DNA from 4 places in the Mesorhizobium sp. M0659 genome. Region 3 is predicted to be linked to each of the others. Evidence: predicted binding sites of a transcription regulator. Region 3 holds the regulator's gene; each other region holds the start of a gene.
The links. The regulator PhoB, encoded in region 3, activates phosphate uptake and scavenging genes when phosphate is short. The targets are predictions, from matches to a motif close to TGTCATNNANCTGTCAT.

Region 1: the regulator PhoB is predicted to act here: its motif matches at 1,417-1,433, upstream of NKI31_RS13930 (bifunctional 2',3'-cyclic-nucleotide 2'-phosphodiesterase/3'-nucleotidase).
Region 2: the regulator PhoB is predicted to act here: its motif matches at 2,266-2,282, upstream of NKI31_RS18415 (alkaline phosphatase D family protein).
Region 4: the regulator PhoB is predicted to act here: its motif matches at 1,992-2,008, upstream of olsB (l-ornithine N(alpha)-acyltransferase).

What each region holds. Positions count from the first base shown of each region.
Region 1 is NZ_JAMYPY010000007.1:154,179-158,482, forward strand. It holds gene NKI31_RS13925 (NAD(P)/FAD-dependent oxidoreductase) at 128-1,393, shown strand; gene NKI31_RS13930 (bifunctional 2',3'-cyclic-nucleotide 2'-phosphodiesterase/3'-nucleotidase) at 1,535-3,514, shown strand; gene NKI31_RS13935 (class I SAM-dependent methyltransferase) at 3,576-4,304, opposite strand, start outside.
Region 2 is NZ_JAMYPY010000010.1:231,254-235,557, reverse strand. It holds gene NKI31_RS18425 (TetR/AcrR family transcriptional regulator) at 116-733, opposite strand; gene NKI31_RS18420 (MFS transporter) at 807-2,090, shown strand; gene NKI31_RS18415 (alkaline phosphatase D family protein) at 2,354-3,928, shown strand; gene NKI31_RS18410 (hypothetical protein) at 3,976-4,254, opposite strand.
Region 3 is NZ_JAMYPY010000003.1:378,788-383,091, reverse strand. It holds gene pstA (phosphate ABC transporter permease PstA) at 1-676, shown strand, start outside; gene pstB (phosphate ABC transporter ATP-binding protein PstB) at 694-1,518, shown strand; gene phoU (phosphate signaling complex protein PhoU) at 1,560-2,264, shown strand; gene phoB (phosphate regulon transcriptional regulator PhoB) at 2,281-2,970, shown strand; gene NKI31_RS07285 (ROK family protein) at 3,001-4,236, opposite strand.
Region 4 is NZ_JAMYPY010000003.1:48,199-52,502, reverse strand. It holds gene grpE (nucleotide exchange factor GrpE) at 1-207, shown strand, start outside; gene NKI31_RS05745 (trimeric intracellular cation channel family protein) at 334-966, shown strand; gene olsB (l-ornithine N(alpha)-acyltransferase) at 1,053-1,928, opposite strand; gene NKI31_RS05735 (response regulator) at 2,194-4,304, opposite strand, start outside.

The DNA of each region.
Region 1 (4,304 bases), on a different contig from region 3:
CGACATAGGCATTCGCGACATCCGGCGACGAGTCCTGGGCAGCCTTAAGCGGCAATCTAGCTCGCCGCGACATTGTTGCGGTGCACAAAAATCACTAGATAAAGGGAGACAAACAGGGGTGAATGCGATGAGTGAAACCAGCCATCATGTCGTTGTCGTCGGCGCAGGGTTCGGCGGTCTCGAACTTACCCGGGCGCTGGCCGGCGCACCCGTGCGCATCACCATGATCGACAAGCGCAACCATCACCTTTTCCAGCCGCTGCTCTACCAGGTGGCGACCACCTCGCTGGCGACCTCGGAAGTCGCCTGGCCGATCCGTCATCTGCTGCGCAAGCGCGAGGACGTGACGACCCTGCTCGGCAACGTCACCGGCGTCGACCGTCCAGGCAAACGCGTGCTGCTTGAGGACGGCAGTTCTGTTCCCTACGACACGCTGGTGCTCGCCACCGGCGCGCGTCATGCTTATTTCGGCCACGACGAATGGGAGCCTTTCGCGCCCGGGCTGAAGACGCTTGAAGACGCAACCACCATTCGCCGGCGCATCCTGCTCGCCTTCGAGCAGGCCGAGCGCGAGACCGATCCGGCCAAGCGCCAGGCACTGCTGACACTGGTCATCGTCGGCGGCGGCCCGACCGGCGTGGAGCTTGCCGGCACCATTGTCGAACTCGCGCATGAAACGCTGCGCGGCGAATTCCGCAACATCGACACGCGTGAGGCGCGTGTGGTGCTGGTGGAGGCCGGAGACAGGATCCTAGCCAATTTCGCGCCAAAGCTGTCCGACTATGCGCGCAAGGCGCTGGAGCGGCGGGGCGTCACGGTCGAGCTTGGCCGCGCCGTCACGCGCCTCGATGCCGAAGGCGTCGTCTTTGGCGAGACGCATCTGCCGGCGCGAACCATCCTGTGGGCCGCCGGCGTAGCGGCTTCGCCCGCGGGAGAGTGGCTGGGCGCGCCGGTGGACCGGGCGGGCAGGGTAATGGTCGAGCCCGATCTGACCGTGCCGAACAGTCCGGAGATCTTCGTCGTCGGCGACACAGCGCATGTCTTGCGGCCGGACGGCAAACCGGTGCCCGGCGTGGCGCCCTCGGCCAAGCAGGAGGGCAAGCATGTTGCCGCGACGATCAGGGCGCGGCTGGCCGGCGATAGCGCGCCGCGCCCTTTCCGCTACAAACATGCCGGCGACCTGGCGACGATCGGCAAGTGGGCAGCCGTGATCGATTTCGGCTCGATCAAGCTCACGGGATGGCTTGCCTGGTGGCTGTGGGGCGTGGCGCATATCTACTTCCTGATCGGTTTTCGCAACCGGCTCTCGGTGTCGCTTAGCTGGCTATGGATCTATTTCACCGGCCAGCGCAGCGCGCGGCTGATCACCCAGGGCGATGATAACAAGGGCTGAGGTTCTCAACCGCGGCCAAGGATATTCATCCAGCCGTCACCTTTAGCTGATCGACTGACTTCCCGATGGACATGGCCGGTTTTCGGCGCGAAGCTTCCGCCCGGGGCTGGGATCTTGTCACGTCGCTGGGAAGGAAAACCAATGCCGCATCTCAATTACCCCGTCTCCCGCCGTAGTTTTCTTGCCGGTACGGCCGCCAGCGGGGCGCTGATCATGCTCCATCCGTTTTCCGCCCGCGCGCAGGCCAATCAGGCGCATCTGAGGATCATGGAGACCACCGACATCCATGTGAATGTGCTGCCTTACGACTACTACGCAGACAAAGCCAACGACACGATGGGCCTGTCGCGGACGGCGTCACTGATCGCGGCGGTGCGCAAGGAAGCCACCAATGCGATGCTGATCGACAATGGCGATCTTTTGCAGGGCAATCCGATGGGCGATTACATCGCCTATGAAAAGGGCCTCAAGGAAGGCGATCTGCATCCGATCATGAAGGGCATGAACCTGCTGGGCTATGAATGCTCGACGCTCGGCAATCACGAGTTCAATTACGGCCTGTCGTTCCTCGACAAGGTGCTGGCCGGAGCCAATTTCCCCTTCGTCTGCGCCAATCTGATCCGCGGCACCGAGCTTGCCGCCAACCCGCGCGACGACAAGCTCTACCTCAAGCCCTATGTCATCCTCGACAAGAAGATCAAGGACGGGTCGGGCGTCGAGCAGCCGATCAAGATCGGCATCATCGGCTTCGTGCCGCCGCAGATCATGGTCTGGGACCTGAAGAACCTGGAAGGCAATGTCAGGACGCGCGACATCGTCGAGGCGGCCAGGGCATGGGTGCCGCAGATCAAGGAGGAGGGCGCCGACATCGTCATCGCGCTCTCGCATTCCGGCATCGATATCAAGCAGGGCGACGGCATGGAGAACGCCTCCTTCTTCGTCGCCGGCGTCGAAGGCATCGATGCGGTGTTCACCGGCCATCAGCATCTCGTCTTCCCCGGCAAGAAGGATTTTCAGGCGCTCGAAGGCGTCGACACCGAGAAAGGCACGCTGCAGGGCAAGCCCGCCGTGATGGGCGGTTTCTGGGGCTCGCATATGGGACTGATCGATCTGCTTCTGGAACGGGACGGATCGAAATGGCGCGTAGCCTCGGCCACATCCGAGGCAAGGCCGATCTACGAGCGCGTCGACAAGGCAAACAAGCCGACGGTGGCGGACGACCAGCGCGTCGTCGATGCGCTGAAGGCGGACCATGAGGCGACACTTGCCTATGTCCGCCGACCGGTCGGCAAGACCTCGGCGCCGCTCTATTCCTATTTCGCGCTGGTCGCCGATGATCCGTCGGTGCAGATCGTCAACCAGGCGCAGAGCTGGTACCTCAAGGACATATTGAAAAGCACGCAGTGGAAGGACGTGCCGCTGCTGTCGGCGGCCGCACCCTTCAAGGCCGGCGGGCGCAACGGCGCCGACTACTATACCGACGTGCCGGTGGGCGACATCGCCATCAAGAACGTCGCCGACCTCTATCTCTATCCGAACACGGTGCGCGCCGTCGAAATCACCGGCGCGCAAGTGAAGGAATGGCTGGAAATGTCGGCCGGCATTTTCAGGAAGATCGAGCCGGGCAAGGCCGACCAGGCGCTCATCGACACCGAATTCCCGTCCTACAATTTCGATGTGATCGATGGCGTCAGCTACGGAATAGACCTGTCGCAGCTGCCGAAATACGATGCCAAGGGTGGCGTCGCCAATGCCGGCTCGAACCGCATCTTCGGCCTCAGCTTCGACGGCAAGCCTATTGATCCGGCAGCGAAATTCGTCGTCGCCACCAACAATTACCGCGCCGGCGGTGGCGGCAATTTCCCCGACATCAATGCCTCGAAGATCATCTACGAGGCGCCGGACACCAACCGCGACGTGATCGTGCGCTACGTCGTCAGCGAAGGCACGATCAACCCCTCGGCCGACGACAATTGGTCGTTCACGCCGCTGCCCGGCACCAGCGTCGTGTTCGAGACCGGCCCCAAAGCGAAGGATTTTATATCGGGAGTGAAATCGCTCAAGATCGAGCCGGCCGGCGAGGGCGAATCCGGGTTTGCGAAGTATCGCATCCTGCTTTGAGGCAAACGCGCAGGTAACAGGGAAAACGAGCGGGCATACGCCCGCTCAATCACGCTTCGGATCAGGCCTTGTAGACCACCTGGCGCACGTCGATGTAGCTGGCCCTGAAGCCGGCTTCGCAATAGTGGAGATAGAATTCCCAAAGCTTCTTGAAGCGGTCGTCGAAGCCGAGCGGGACGATCTTTTCCCACGACGCCCAGAAGCGGTTGCGCCATTCGGCAAGCGTGCGGGCATAGTCGTCCGGAAAGACGCGCTCGCGCAGATGGGAAAGGCCATGGTCGCTGCCCAGCGTCTTCAGGATCGACGGCGTCGGCAGCATGCCGCCCGGGAAGACATAGCGCTGGATGAAATCCGGCCGCGCCCGATAGGTGTCGTAAGCGGCCTCGTTGATGGTGATGATCTGCAGGCCGGCGGTGCCGCCGGGCCTCAGGCACGCCTTCATCTTGCCGAAAAATACGGGCCAATATTTTTCGCCGACCGCCTCGAACATCTCGATCGAGGCGATGCGGTCGTAAGTGCCCGTTTCGTCGCGGTAATCCTGCAGCTTGATCTCGACCTTGTCGGCAAGCCCGGCCTTCTGGATGCGCGCCTTGGCAAAATCGTGCTGTTCGCGGCTGATGGTCAGGCCGGTGACGCGGCAGCCGATCTCGCGCGCGGCAAATTCGGCAAAACCGCCCCAGCCGCAGCCGATCTCGAGCACATGGTCCTTCTTGCCGATGCCGGTATCCTTGGCCAGCGCGCGGTATTTGGCGGCCTGAGCGCTTTCCAGGTCGTTGGCGCCGGTCGCATA
Region 2 (4,304 bases), on a different contig from region 3:
CGCTGGCGACAACCTTGCAACGCTGGCAATTGGCGAAATCGTGATGAGAGCGTTCCTCGCCCCATTTCCGGGAAAGGATGCCGGCAGGTGAGGGGCGGCGCCAACGTTCGAAATGTTATTTCTTCAAGCTCGCCTCGATCAGCAGGTCGGCGTTGTGGGCGACCGCTGCCGCCGGGCCTCCGAGGCCGAAGAGCTGGCCACTGATATAGGCGCCTTCGATCAACAGCAGCAGGCCGTCGCCGAGCGTGTCAGGGTCTTTAGCGCCCATCGCTGCGGCCATGGCGCGCAGGCGGTGGCGCAACTCCTGCTTGTTGGCCTCGCTGACGACACGCGCCGGATGGCCATGTTCGGGATATTCCACCGCCGCGTTGGTCATGCCGCAGCCGCGATAGTCCGGCCTTTGCGTGCGCTTGCCGACGCGAGTCAGAAAAGCCCTGAGCTGTGCCCGCGGGTCGCCGGGATGGGCAGCCACGGCTTCGTCGAAACGCTCCCAATACTCACGGTCATATTGCCTGAGATAGGAAGCGGCGAGCTCGTCCTTGGAGGGAAAGCTGCGGTAGAGGCTGGGCTTGGTGACGCCGGCGCGCTTGACGATCTCGTCGACGCCGATCGCCCGAATGCCGCGGCGGTAGAACAGGTCGTAGGCCACGTCGAGGATTTTCTTGGCAGCCTTGGGCGGTGCGGCTGCATGACCGTCCTTGATGGTCAGTTCAATATTTTTGTCCGTTGGCATGGTATGACTCGATTGACGTGTTACCGATCGGTACGTATACATGTCCTCACCCTGCAACGTACCGGTCAGTAACATGATAGCTCAATCCCGTCCCTTTGGCCAGCGCTACGCTTTCGTCGTGGTTGGCGTCATCTTCCTCTGCTTGTTGATCGCGGCCGGGCTTCGTTCCGCACCCTCGGTGATGATGCTGCCGTTGGATAAAAGCTTCGGCTGGGGGCGCGATACGGTTTCGATTGCCGCCGCGATCGGCATCTTCCTTTACGGCCTGACCGGGCCGTTTGCCGCCGCGTTGATGGAGCGTATCGGCTTGCGCCGCACGCTGCTTGCCTCGCTTGTGATCATGTCGGGCTCGACCGCGCTCAGCCTGCTGATGACCGAGCCATGGCATCTGTTCCTCACCTGGGGCGTGTTTTCCGGCATCGGCTCCGGCGCGGTCGCCACCGTGCTCGGCGCCACCATCGTCAACCGCTGGTTCAAGACCAATCGCGGCTTGGTGATGGGGCTGATGTCGGCCTCCAGCGCCACCGGCCTCTTGGTGTTCCTGCCGCTGCTGGCATCGCTCGCCCAGTCGGGCGGCTGGCAGCCCGTCGCTACCGCCGTCTCGATCGCCACTGCCTGTCTTCTGCCGCTGGTCTGGCTGTTGGTTCCGGAGCGTCCCGCTTCGATCGGCATGGTGCGCTATGGCGCCGGGGCCGATGACGTGCCGCCGGTGTCGCCGGCATCGCAAGGCAATTTCCTGGCGCATACGCTCAACACGCTGCGCCGCGCTGCCGGCACCCGCGTCTTCTGGTATCTGTTCGCCACCTTCTTCATCTGCGGTTTCACCACCAACGGGCTGGTCGGCACGCATCTGATCTCCTTCTGCGGCGACATGGGCATCCCCGAGGTGCAGGCCGCGGGCCTGTTGTCGCTGATGGGCATTTTCGACCTGATCGGCACGACTTTGTCAGGTTGGCTCACCGACCGTTTCGACCCGCGCAAGCTGCTCGGCGTCTACTACGGCATTCGCGGCCTGGCGCTGATCTATCTGCCCTATTCCGGCTTCTCGGCGACCAGCCTGATCATCTTCGCCGTGCTCTACGGTCTGGACTGGATCGCCACCGTGCCGCCGACGCTCAGGCTCGCCAACGAGGCCTTCGGCGACCGCAGCGGCCCGATCGTGTTCGGCTGGATCGTCGCCGGCCACCAGGTGGGGGCCGCCACCGCCGCTGCCTTCGGCGGCACCATGCGCGAATTGCAGGGCAATTACGAACTGGCCTTCCTGATCGCCGGTTTGACGGCGATCGTGGCTGCGTGTCTGTCGCTGCTGATCAATACGAGCAGGCCGGCTTTCGATCCGGAGCCGCAAGCGGCGTAAGGCGCGGTACTAATCTCCCCCATCAGGGGGGAGATGGCCGCGAAGCGGCCAGAGGGGGGCCGTGCGACCGGACTCAGCCTCTTGCGCATAGGAGGTCGGCGCTCCAAGCGAGGCGACCCCCTTCTGTCGCCTTCGGCGACATCTCCCCCCTCAAGGGCGGAGATCACCTGTCGATTGTTATCAAAGTTTCATCTTCCCGAGATGTGGCTGAAACATTGAAGCTGGAGCTTGCTGGCACCGTTCGAAGCCATCAGGAGACAGCCATGAACAAGATCTCGTTGACCCGCCGCGCTTTCGTCACCTCTGCCAGCGCCGCCGGTCTGCTCGGCGCATCGGGGCTCGCTTTGCCCTATTATTCGCGCGCCAGCCAGCGCCCGGCCTTCACCCATGGCGTCCAGTCCGGCGATGTCGATGCCTCGAGCGGCATGGTGTGGACGCGCACCGACCGGCCTTCGCGCGTCATGTTCGAAGTGTCGTCGACGGAAAACTTCGCCAATGCGACGCGGCTGGCGCCGCTCGATACCTCGCCGGCCAGCGACTTCACGGTCAAGCGCCTGCTCACCGACCTCGCCTCCGACCAGGATATCTTCTACCGGATGACTGCCGCCGACCTGTCGGATATCAACGCCGTTTCCGAACCGATCGTCGGCCGTTTCCGCACAGCACCCGCCTCGAAGCGCGACATAAAATTCGCCTGGTCGGGCGACACGGCCGGCCAGGGCTGGGGAATCGATGAGACCGGCATGAAAACCTACGCCACCATCGCCAGGCACACGCCGGATTTCTTCCTGCATTCCGGCGACACCATCTATGCCGATGGCGCCATGAAGGACGAGGTAGACCTGCCTGGCGGCGGCAAGTGGAAAAACGTCGTCCTGATCGACGGCAAGCGCAAGGTGGCCGAGACGCTGGATGAGTACCGCGACCAGTGGAAATACAACATGATGGACAAAAACGTTCTGGCCTTGAGCGCCATCTGCCCGACCTTCTACCAGTGGGACGATCACGAGGTGCTGAACAACTGGTCGGATTCGAAGAATCTCGGCGCCGACAGCCGCTACACCGAAAAATCCGTCCATGTGCTCGCGGCGCGTGCGGCGCGCGCCTTCCATGAGATGACGACGATCCGCTACGAGCCGTCCGAGCCCGGCCGCGTCTACCGCAAGATCGCGCATGGGCCGCTGCTCGACGTGTTCTTCCTCGACATGCGCTCCTATCGCGGCCCGAACGGCCCCGACATGCAGGAGGACATGACGCCGCAGTCACGCATGCTGGGCGAACAGCAGACGAAATGGCTGAAGCGCGAGCTGACGAATTCCAGGGCGACCTGGAAGATCATTGCCGCCGACATGCCGCTCGGCCTCGTCGTCTGGGACGACGGCGCCAAGAAGGTCGGCGCGGAAGCCATCAGCAATGGCGACAATGGCCTGCCCAAAGGCCGCGAGCTCGAGATCGCCGACCTGTTGCGCTACATCAAGACTGCCGGCATCACCAACACGGTCTGGTTGACCGCCGATGTCCACTACACGGCGGCGCACTATTACAACCCCGACAAGGCGCGGTTCCAGGATTTCAATCCTTTCTGGGAATTCGTCTCGGGCCCGATCCACGCCGGTACCTTCGGTCCCAATGATTTCGACATGACCTTCGGCCCGGAGCTGAAATTCATCAAGGCGCCGACCACCGAACAGGGCCAGAACCTGCCACCCTCGGCCGGCCTGCAGTTCTTTGGCCTGGTGGACATTTCAGGGGCGACAGAGCAGCTGACCGTGCGGCTTATGGATCGCGACGACATCGAGCTTTACAAGGTGACGCTCGATCCGGTGCGGTCGGCGTAAGCCTTTGGGTCGGTGCGAAGGATCGCTATGCCTGGAATGGGCAGCCGTCAGTCCGGGTAGCAAACCGTCGGAATCTTCGGCCACACCGCGCTGTCGCAGCCTGCAACCCGCTGCCTCTGCTTGAAAGAGGCGCTGACCGGGCCGGTGACCACGGGGTCGACGCCATCAGGGGCGTCGGCAAACATCTGCTCGGCCGTCCGGTCGGACGACGAAGCCGGATTGGCTTCCTTCACCGTGGCGGCCGATTGAGCGGCATTGGCCGCCAGCACGGCAGCGAATGCGACCGAAGCGATGAGGGGCCAAAATCGGTTGAGTTTGTCGGTCATGAATTTCGAACTACCCGGGCCCAGAAAGGTTCCCGCCTTGGTTAACAAAA
Region 3 (4,304 bases):
GGGCATGGGCGTGGCCATCATCGGTTCGTTCTACATGATGGTGATCGTGCTTTTGCTGGCGCTGCCGATCGGCGTCGCCGCCTCCATCTATCTGGAGGAGTTCGCCAAGAAGAACCGCTTCACCGACCTGATCGAAGTCAACATCAACAATCTGGCGGCTGTGCCGTCGATCGTCTTCGGTCTGCTTGGCCTTGCCGTGTTCATCAACTTCCTCGGCATGCCGCGCTCGGCTTCCTTCGTCGGCGGCCTGGTGCTGACCTTGATGACATTGCCGACCATAATCATCGCCACGCGCGCCGCCCTCGCCGCGGTGCCGCCGTCGATCCGCTCGGCGGCCCTAGGTCTCGGCGCCTCCAAGATGCAGATGGTGTTCCATCACATCCTGCCGCTTGCCGCCCCAGGCATCCTTACCGGCACCATCATCGGCCTGGCGCGTGCGCTCGGCGAGACAGCACCGCTGCTCTTGATCGGCATGGTCGCTTTCGTCGCCGATTATCCGACGACGCCTTTCGATCCGGCGACCGCGCTGCCGGTTCAGATCTATATGTGGGCAAACGAGGCTGAGCGCGCTTTTGTCGAGCGCATGTCCGGCGCCATCATCATCCTGCTCGTCTTCCTCATGGCCATGAACATCACCGCGATCGTGCTCCGGCGCCGGTTCGAGCGGCGCTGGTAGAAAAAAGGCAATTTGGTATGAACATCATGACCGAACAGTCCCTTGAGAATGCAGTGGGCGACAAAATGAACGCCAAGTCGAACGAAGTCATCAAGATGCGCGGCGACAAGGTCGGCGTCTTCTACGGCGAGAAGCAGGCGTTGTTCGACGTCAATCTCGACGTCCGCCAGAACCAGGTGACGGCGCTGATCGGCCCGTCCGGCTGCGGCAAGTCGACCTTCCTGCGCTGCCTCAACCGCATGAACGACACCATCGATTCGGCGCGGGTGACCGGCAAGATCACGCTCGATGAAGACGACATCTACGACAAGAACATCGATGTCGTCGAACTGCGCGCCCGCGTCGGCATGGTGTTCCAGAAACCCAACCCGTTCCCGAAGTCGATCTACGAGAACGTCGCCTACGGCCCGCGCATCCATGGGCTGGCCAAGCGCAAGTCCGACATGGACCAGATCGTCGAGCAGAGCCTGAAGAAGGCTGCGATCTGGAACGAGGTCAAGGACCGCCTGCAGGAGCCCGGCACCGGCCTGTCCGGCGGCCAGCAGCAGCGCCTGTGCATCGCGCGCGCCATCGCCGTGTCGCCGGAGGTGATCCTGATGGACGAGCCCTGCTCGGCGCTCGATCCGATCGCCACCGCCCGTGTCGAGGAGCTGATCGACGAACTGCGCCAGAACTACACGATCGTCATCGTCACCCACTCGATGCAGCAGGCGGCGCGCGTGTCGCAGCGTACAGCGATGTTCCATCTCGGCTATCTCGTCGAGGAGGGCGCCACCGACAAGATGTTCACCAACCCCGACCACAAGCGCACCCAGGACTACATTACCGGCCGCTTCGGCTGAGCCGTCCGGCGGGTGAATTTTCAGGCACGAGGACCAAGATCATGGGTGAACATACCGTCGCCTCCTTCGATGAAGAGCTCGGGCAGATCAGCAAGCTGATCCGTGACATGGGCGATCTGGCAGGCTCGATGGTCAGCGGCTCGACCAGGGCGCTGCTCAATTCGGACAATGCGCTGGCACAGCGTGTCGTTTCCGACGACGCCATCATGGATGCGCGCCAGCGCGAACTGGACGACCGCGCCATCACGCTGATCGCCAAGCGCCAGCCGATGGCCAACGATCTGCGCGCCGTGGTCGGCTCGATCCGCATGGCGGGCGACCTCGAGCGCATCGGCGACCTCGCCAAGAACATCGCCAAACGCGTCGGCACCGTGGGCTTGAGCGTCACGCCGCGCGACCTCTCGCACTCCATCGATGCCATGGCGCAACTGGTGCTGATCCAGGTGCAAGGCGTCGTCGAGGAATATGCCGCCACCGATGCGGCAGCGCTTGCAAAACTCAGGAATGACGACGAGCGCATCGACGTCAAATACACGTCCGTGTTTCGTGAGCTCTTGACCTACATGATGGAAGACCCTCGCAACATCACCGCCTGCACGCATCTCTTGTTCTGCGCCAAGAATCTTGAGCGCATCGGCGATCATGTCACCAACATCGCCGAAAATGCGTATTATGTGCTGACCGGCCAGCAATTGCCCGCCAATCGTCCGAAGCAGGACGAGACGGCGATGGCCACGCCGGCCTGATGAGGGTGAACTGCCTATGATCGCGCCACGCATCATGGTCGTGGAGGACGAGGAGCCGCTAGGCGTGCTCCTCCGCTACAACCTCGAATCCGAAGGCTATCACGTCGAGGTGGTGACACGCGGCGACGAGGCCGAGATCCGCCTGCAGGAAAACGTGCCCGATCTCCTGGTGCTCGACTGGATGGTGCCCGCTGTTTCCGGCATCGAGCTCTGCCGGCGGCTTAGAGTGCGGCCCGAAACCGAGCGGCTGCCGATCATCATGCTGACCGCGCGCGGTGAGGAAAGCGATCGCGTGCGCGGCCTGTCCACCGGTGCCGACGACTATCTGGTCAAGCCATTCTCGACGCCGGAGTTCATGGCGCGCGTGAAGGCGCTGCTGCGCCGGGCCAAGCCGGAAGTGCTGTCCAGCGTGCTCAAGGTCGGCGACATCGTGCTCGACCGCGAGTCGCACCGTGTCTACCGCAAGAAGAGCGAGATCAGGCTCGGACCGACCGAGTTCCGGCTGCTCGAATTCATGATGCGCCATCCCGGCCGCGTGTTCTCGCGCAGCCAGCTGCTCGACAATGTCTGGGGCGAGACGATCTACATCGACGAGCGAACCGTCGACGTCCATGTCGGGCGCTTACGCAAAGCGGTCAACAACGGCCGCATGCCGGATGTCATCCGTACCATTCGCGGCGCCGGCTACGCGATCAGGGAAGACTAGGATGCTGCGCGTCGCGCCGTTGCCGGCCATTCAGGCGACATGCTTGCCGGATTTGGCCTGAATGCCCGGCGCGAAAATCTCCTGATCGACGAAGCCGAGCGCGCGCATGGCACAGCCTTCGCGGATCAGCGGCAGCTCGTTGGGCTCGGTGTCGAAGGAGATCGACTTCGAGTGCTGGCCGCCGGCGGTCTGGGCGATCGCTTCGCGCAATGCCGGCTCGATCAGGTCGAAGGCGGCGGCGCTGACGCCAACCATGGCGACAGGCGCCGGGTCGATCAGCGCAAACAGGCTGCCGAGGCCGAAGCCGAGCGCCTCACCGGCCTTGCGATAGGCTTCGCGCTCCGGGCCATCGGTTTCGCGGGCGCGCGCGGCGAGTGCGCGCATATCAGCGTCGCCGATATCGACCGGCTCGGCATCTTCGCTCATCATTTTGGCGCTGCGCCAGATGGCGTAGTTTCCGGCATAGGCCTCGACGCAGCCGCGCCGCCCGCAGCGGCAGAGCGCGCCGCCCGGACGGTGGATCATGTGGCCGAACTCGCCGCCCGAGGAATGGGTGCCGGTGAACAGTTCGCCTTTCAGCACCAGCCCCATGCCGATGCCGTGCGACAAGAGGATCGCGATGAAATTGTCGCAGTAGCGCTCGGGCTGGCGCCATTGCAGGGCCACCGCCATCATATTGCAGTCGTTCTCCATGGTGGCAGGAATGCCGAATTCCGCTTCCAACATGTCGGCGAAGGCAATGTCGGTCAGTGGCGTGATTGGCGACCACAGCATGGCCCGCGCCTGCGAATCGGTGATGCCCTGGATGCCCATGGCAATGCGGGCGATGCTCTGGACATCGAGGTCCGGGTCCGCGAGACGCCGCCCGACGATTGCTACGCATTCGCCGATCAGCTCGTCGCGCGGCATGGTCAGCGTGTCGAGCCGGCGCTGTTCTTCCGCGACCACCTGGCCGGCATAGTCGATGACGGTGACGGAGAGGAAGTTCAGCGACAGCACCACGGTCATGACCGCCGCCGCTTCCGGGTTGAGGCCAAGGCCGACCTGCGGCCGGCCGCGTTTCAGCGAGCCGGTCTCGCCAGGCTTGCCTTCAATCAGGATGCCTTCTTGAATTAGATCAGACGAGATTGCCGATATCGTCGAATGGCTGAGGCCGGTGGTCGCCGCAATCTCGGTCCGCGACGGCTGGCCGGCCCGGCGCACGGCCGAAATCACCATCGCACGGTTGCGACGGCGCAGATCGTCGTGGCGGATCCCAACCGACATTTGTTTTCCTCCCGGCCTCCTCGCGCCTCATGATAGTGAAGGCGTTCGACGGCACCAGCCAAATATTG
Region 4 (4,304 bases), 330 kb from region 3:
AATTTCCACCAGGCGATGTTCGAAGTGCCCAATCCAGATGTGCCGGCCAACACCGTCGTCCAGGTCGTGCAGCCGGGCTATTCGATCGGCGAGCGCGTGCTGCGGCCGGCCATGGTCGGGGTCGCCAAGGGCGGCCCCAAGATCGCGGCCACCGAAGCGCCGGTCGAGCCGGGGCCGGTGAACGAGCAGGCCGAGAAGGATGCGTGAGTAGGGAATAGCCAGTAGGGAATAGGGAATAGGGAATAGGGAATAGGGAATAGGCAGGCGTATCAATCGCGCGGCTTCGTGTTATTCATACTTTCCCTAATTCCCAATCCCTACTACCTCATGTCCCTGACACCCATCGACCTCCTCGACTATGCCGGCGTCGCCGTCTTTGCCGCGACCGGGGCGTTGGCGGCTTCGCGCAAGCAGCTCGACATTATCGGCTTCCTGTTTCTGGCCAGCGTCACCGGCATTGGCGGCGGCACGCTTCGCGACGTCATCCTCAACCTGCCCGTCTTTTGGGTCGCCAACTCCGGCTATGTCTTGGTTTGCGCGGCGGTTGCGGTGCTGGTCTTCTTCATCGCTCACCGCGTCGAATCCCGCTGGAAATGGCTGCTCTGGCTCGACGCCATCGGATTGGCGGCCTTTTCCGTAATGGGCGCGGCCAAGGGGCTGGCCATCACCGGCTCGCCGGTCGTCTCCGTTGTTATGGGCGTGCTGACAGCTACGTTCGGCGGCATCCTGCGCGATCTGCTGGCCGGCGAGCCATCGGTGCTGCTCAGGCCCGAAATCTACGTCACCGCCGCACTCGCGGGCGCCGGCCTCTACACACTTGGCGATCTTGCCGGCCTGCCACCGCTCGCCTCGGATGTCGCCGGCTTCGTCGCGGCTTTCCTGGTGCGCGGCGGCGCGCTGAAATTCGGCTGGACCTTTCCGTCCTACAAGAGCCGCCCGGGACGGCGACCGGAGGATATTCCGTAGGGAGAGGGATTAGGGAATAGGGAATAGTCGGTAGTCAGCAATTCGCGGCAGCCTTCACTACTGCCTACTGCCTACTGCCTACTGCCTCACGCCGCAAAGCGCTGCGCTTCCCCGCCATAATAGTTGACGTAGCGGGCGCCGATTTCCTTGACCGGCATCACCACGAACACATCGACCGTGGAGAACTCACGGTCGATGACGCAGCCGTCGCCGATGCGGGCGCCGACGCGCAGATAGCCCTTGACCAACGGCGGCATGGCCGCGATCGCCGCCTTGGCGTTGACCGCCTCGATCGGCATCAGGTCCATCGAGCAATAGCGCCCGGAGACCGCCCGCACATCCCAGGCGGAGTTGGTCCGGCAGTGATGGGCAAGGTAGGTGAGCGCCTCGGCATGCGCAGCCGGCACCGTGCCAGGGAACGAGGCACAACCGGTCATCACGCCGATCTCATAGTGGTTGATGTAGGCCCAGATGCCTTGCCACAGCGCCTCGATGGTGCGCTTCGAGCGGTATTCCGGCAGCACGCAGGAGCGGCCGAGCTCAAGGAAGCGCTGGCCGGGATGGCGGGCGATCAGCTTGGTCAGTTCGAACTCGCCTTCGGAATAGAAGCCGCCGGCGGTCGCCGCAATCTCTTGCCGCAGCAGGCGGTAAGTGCCGACGATGCGGCGATGCTCGGGGCCGGAGATCGAGGTGTCAAGCACCAGCAGATGGTCGCACAGCGGGTCGAAGCGGTCGGCGTCGCGCCGGTCCTGCGCCTGGAACAGGTCCTTCCTGGCGCCAAGCTCGTCATAAAACACCCGGTAGCGCACTTCCTGCGCGGCGGCGATCTCGGCCTCATTGCGGGCAAGCCGCACTTCGAGATTGCCGATACGGCCCAGCGGTGCGCCTGTTGCGACGGCATCGGCGTTCCGCGCGGCGAGCAAAGCGCCGCCTGCGCTGGGCCGAGTGTCACATTCCGGCATAACTGTATGCACGAGTGATTCTCCTTCGAGCCATCCCTCTTGGCACGGGGATACGGTGTAGGTGCAACAGGATTGTGACAGTACCGTGATACGGCGCGACGGGCAATACTTCGTCGGCTGGCGAAAACCCTCATTCGGCTACCTACGTGACGCGAGGATTGCACAGCGTCGCGTCGCGCTGGGACGATTCACGCGACGCGCTTCAAGTCTTTGTTTTGTGCATGTCGTCTTCTCAAAACCGGGGCCACTTTTGAGCGACATGAATTCAGGCGGCCACCTGGCCCTCGACGGCATGGACCAGCGCGTCGGGATCGAGCGGCTTGGTGACAAAGCCGCTGGCGCCATGGGCGAGCACGGTGTGGCGGGTCTTTTCCTGGCTGTCGGCCGAAAGCACCATGATCGGAACCGGCGGCACAGCCATTTCCTCCTCGTGGCGGCGGATGGCGGCGATCGCGTCCAGCCCGTCCATGACCGGCATGTGCAAATCCATCAGCACCACATCGAAGCGATTTTTCAGCCCGGCTTCGGTCACCGCCTCGACCGCGGCCTTGCCATTGCCGACCACTTTCACGCGATGTCCCGCCTTCAAAAGCGTGGCGCGAGCAAGCATGGCGTTGATGTCGTTGTCTTCGGCGATCAGCACCGACAAACCTTGCTGGCGCCCGCCATGGGCACGAAGCGAGGACGCGCCGGTCTTTTCCGGCTTGGGCGGCGGCAAGGCAGAGGCATGACTGGTCAGCAGCACGCGCAGCAGGGTTTCGCCGCGCACCGGCCTCGCCAGGAAGGTGGCGTAGCCGTTGGTGCGGAATTCGCCAAGCATGCCGCGGTCGGTCGGCGCGATCAGCGTGATCGTCTCGCAATCGGCAAAGCCACTCTGGCGCAGGCGCTTGAGCAGTCTGCCGTCGCCGTCCTCCAGGGCCGCGTCGATCAACAGCACATCGCAATGTTCGGCGAAGGGCGTCGCCTGGGAAGCGGTTGCGGCGACCTCGACGGCGCCGCCATGGGCGCGGATGGTGCGGGCGATGGCGTCGGCCTCGACGGCGTTCTTCGACACGATCACGGCGCGCCGGCCGGCCAGGATGTTCTGCCGGTTCTGCGGTGCTTCGGTTGCTCCTGCGGCCGGGATCCCGAAGACGAATTCCGATCCCTCGCCAAGCCGGCTCGACACCGAAATGGCACCGCCCATGGCGGCGACCAGGCGCCTCGATATGGCCAGACCGAGGCCGGCGCCGCCATGGGTGCGGGTCGAGGTGCCGTCGGACTGTTCGAACTCCTCGAAGATGCGCTCCATGTCGTCTTCGCGCAGGCCGGGGCCGGTGTCGGTAACGGTGAAGCAGATGCGGTCGCTGGTATCGGTGCGGGCGCGCGCAATCGAGACCAGCACGCCGCCGGTGTCGGTGAACTTGATCGCATTGCCGATCAGGTTGAGCAGCACCTGCCTGACCCTGCCGGGATCGGCCATGATCATCTGCGGCACGTCGGGCTCGACATGACAGCCGAGGCCGATTTTCTTGGCGAAGGCTTTCGCTGCCATCAGTTCGACGATGTTGTCGGCGATTTCGCGCAGCGATGTCGGCTGCGGCTCCGGGTCGAAACGGCCGGCCTCTATCTTGGAATAGTCGAGCAAATCCTCGATGAGCGCCAAAAGGGCGCTGGCCGAGGTCGAGACAGCGCCGACATAGGTGCGCTGCTCGGGCGACAGATTGGTGTCAGCCAGAAGCTTGGCCATGCCCATGATGCCGTTCATCGGCGTGCGGATCTCATGGCTGACGGTGGCGAGGAAGCGCGACTTGGCCTGGCTGGCATATTCGGCGCGCTCGCGCGCGGTGATCAGCGAGGATTCGGCGCGTTTGCGCGCGGTGATGTCGCGGGCAATCGCCCGGTGCGAGACGGCGCCGCTATCCTTGTCGCGTACCGACAGTTCGATCCATGAGAACCAGCGCGGACCGTTCGGGGTGCGTATGGAGACGTCGGTGGAACTCAGGCATTCATGATCGGAAAAGGCGGCGTCGGGGACGATGCCGACATCAATGCCGTGTTCGGCGAGGGTCCTGCCGGCAAGGTCGCGTTGGTCGGTTCCGACGAGGCTGGCGAAAACCTTGTTGGCGTAGACGATGTGGCCATCGCGGTCGCGGTGGACGACGAGATCGCCGAGCGCATCGATCAGCCCGCGAAAACGCTCCTCGCTCTCCTGCATCTCCCACATACGGTCGGCCAGCGTCTCGATTTCGGCGCGGCTACGGGCCGCGGTTTCGTCGAGCAAGGCCGCCGCGCGGCGGACGGTGCGGCGGCTGCGCAGGTGCATGGCGACGCCGGCAAGGCCTGTCGCCAGCAGGCCGAGGGTGATGAAGATCGGCGCACCGGTGAGGTGGGAGA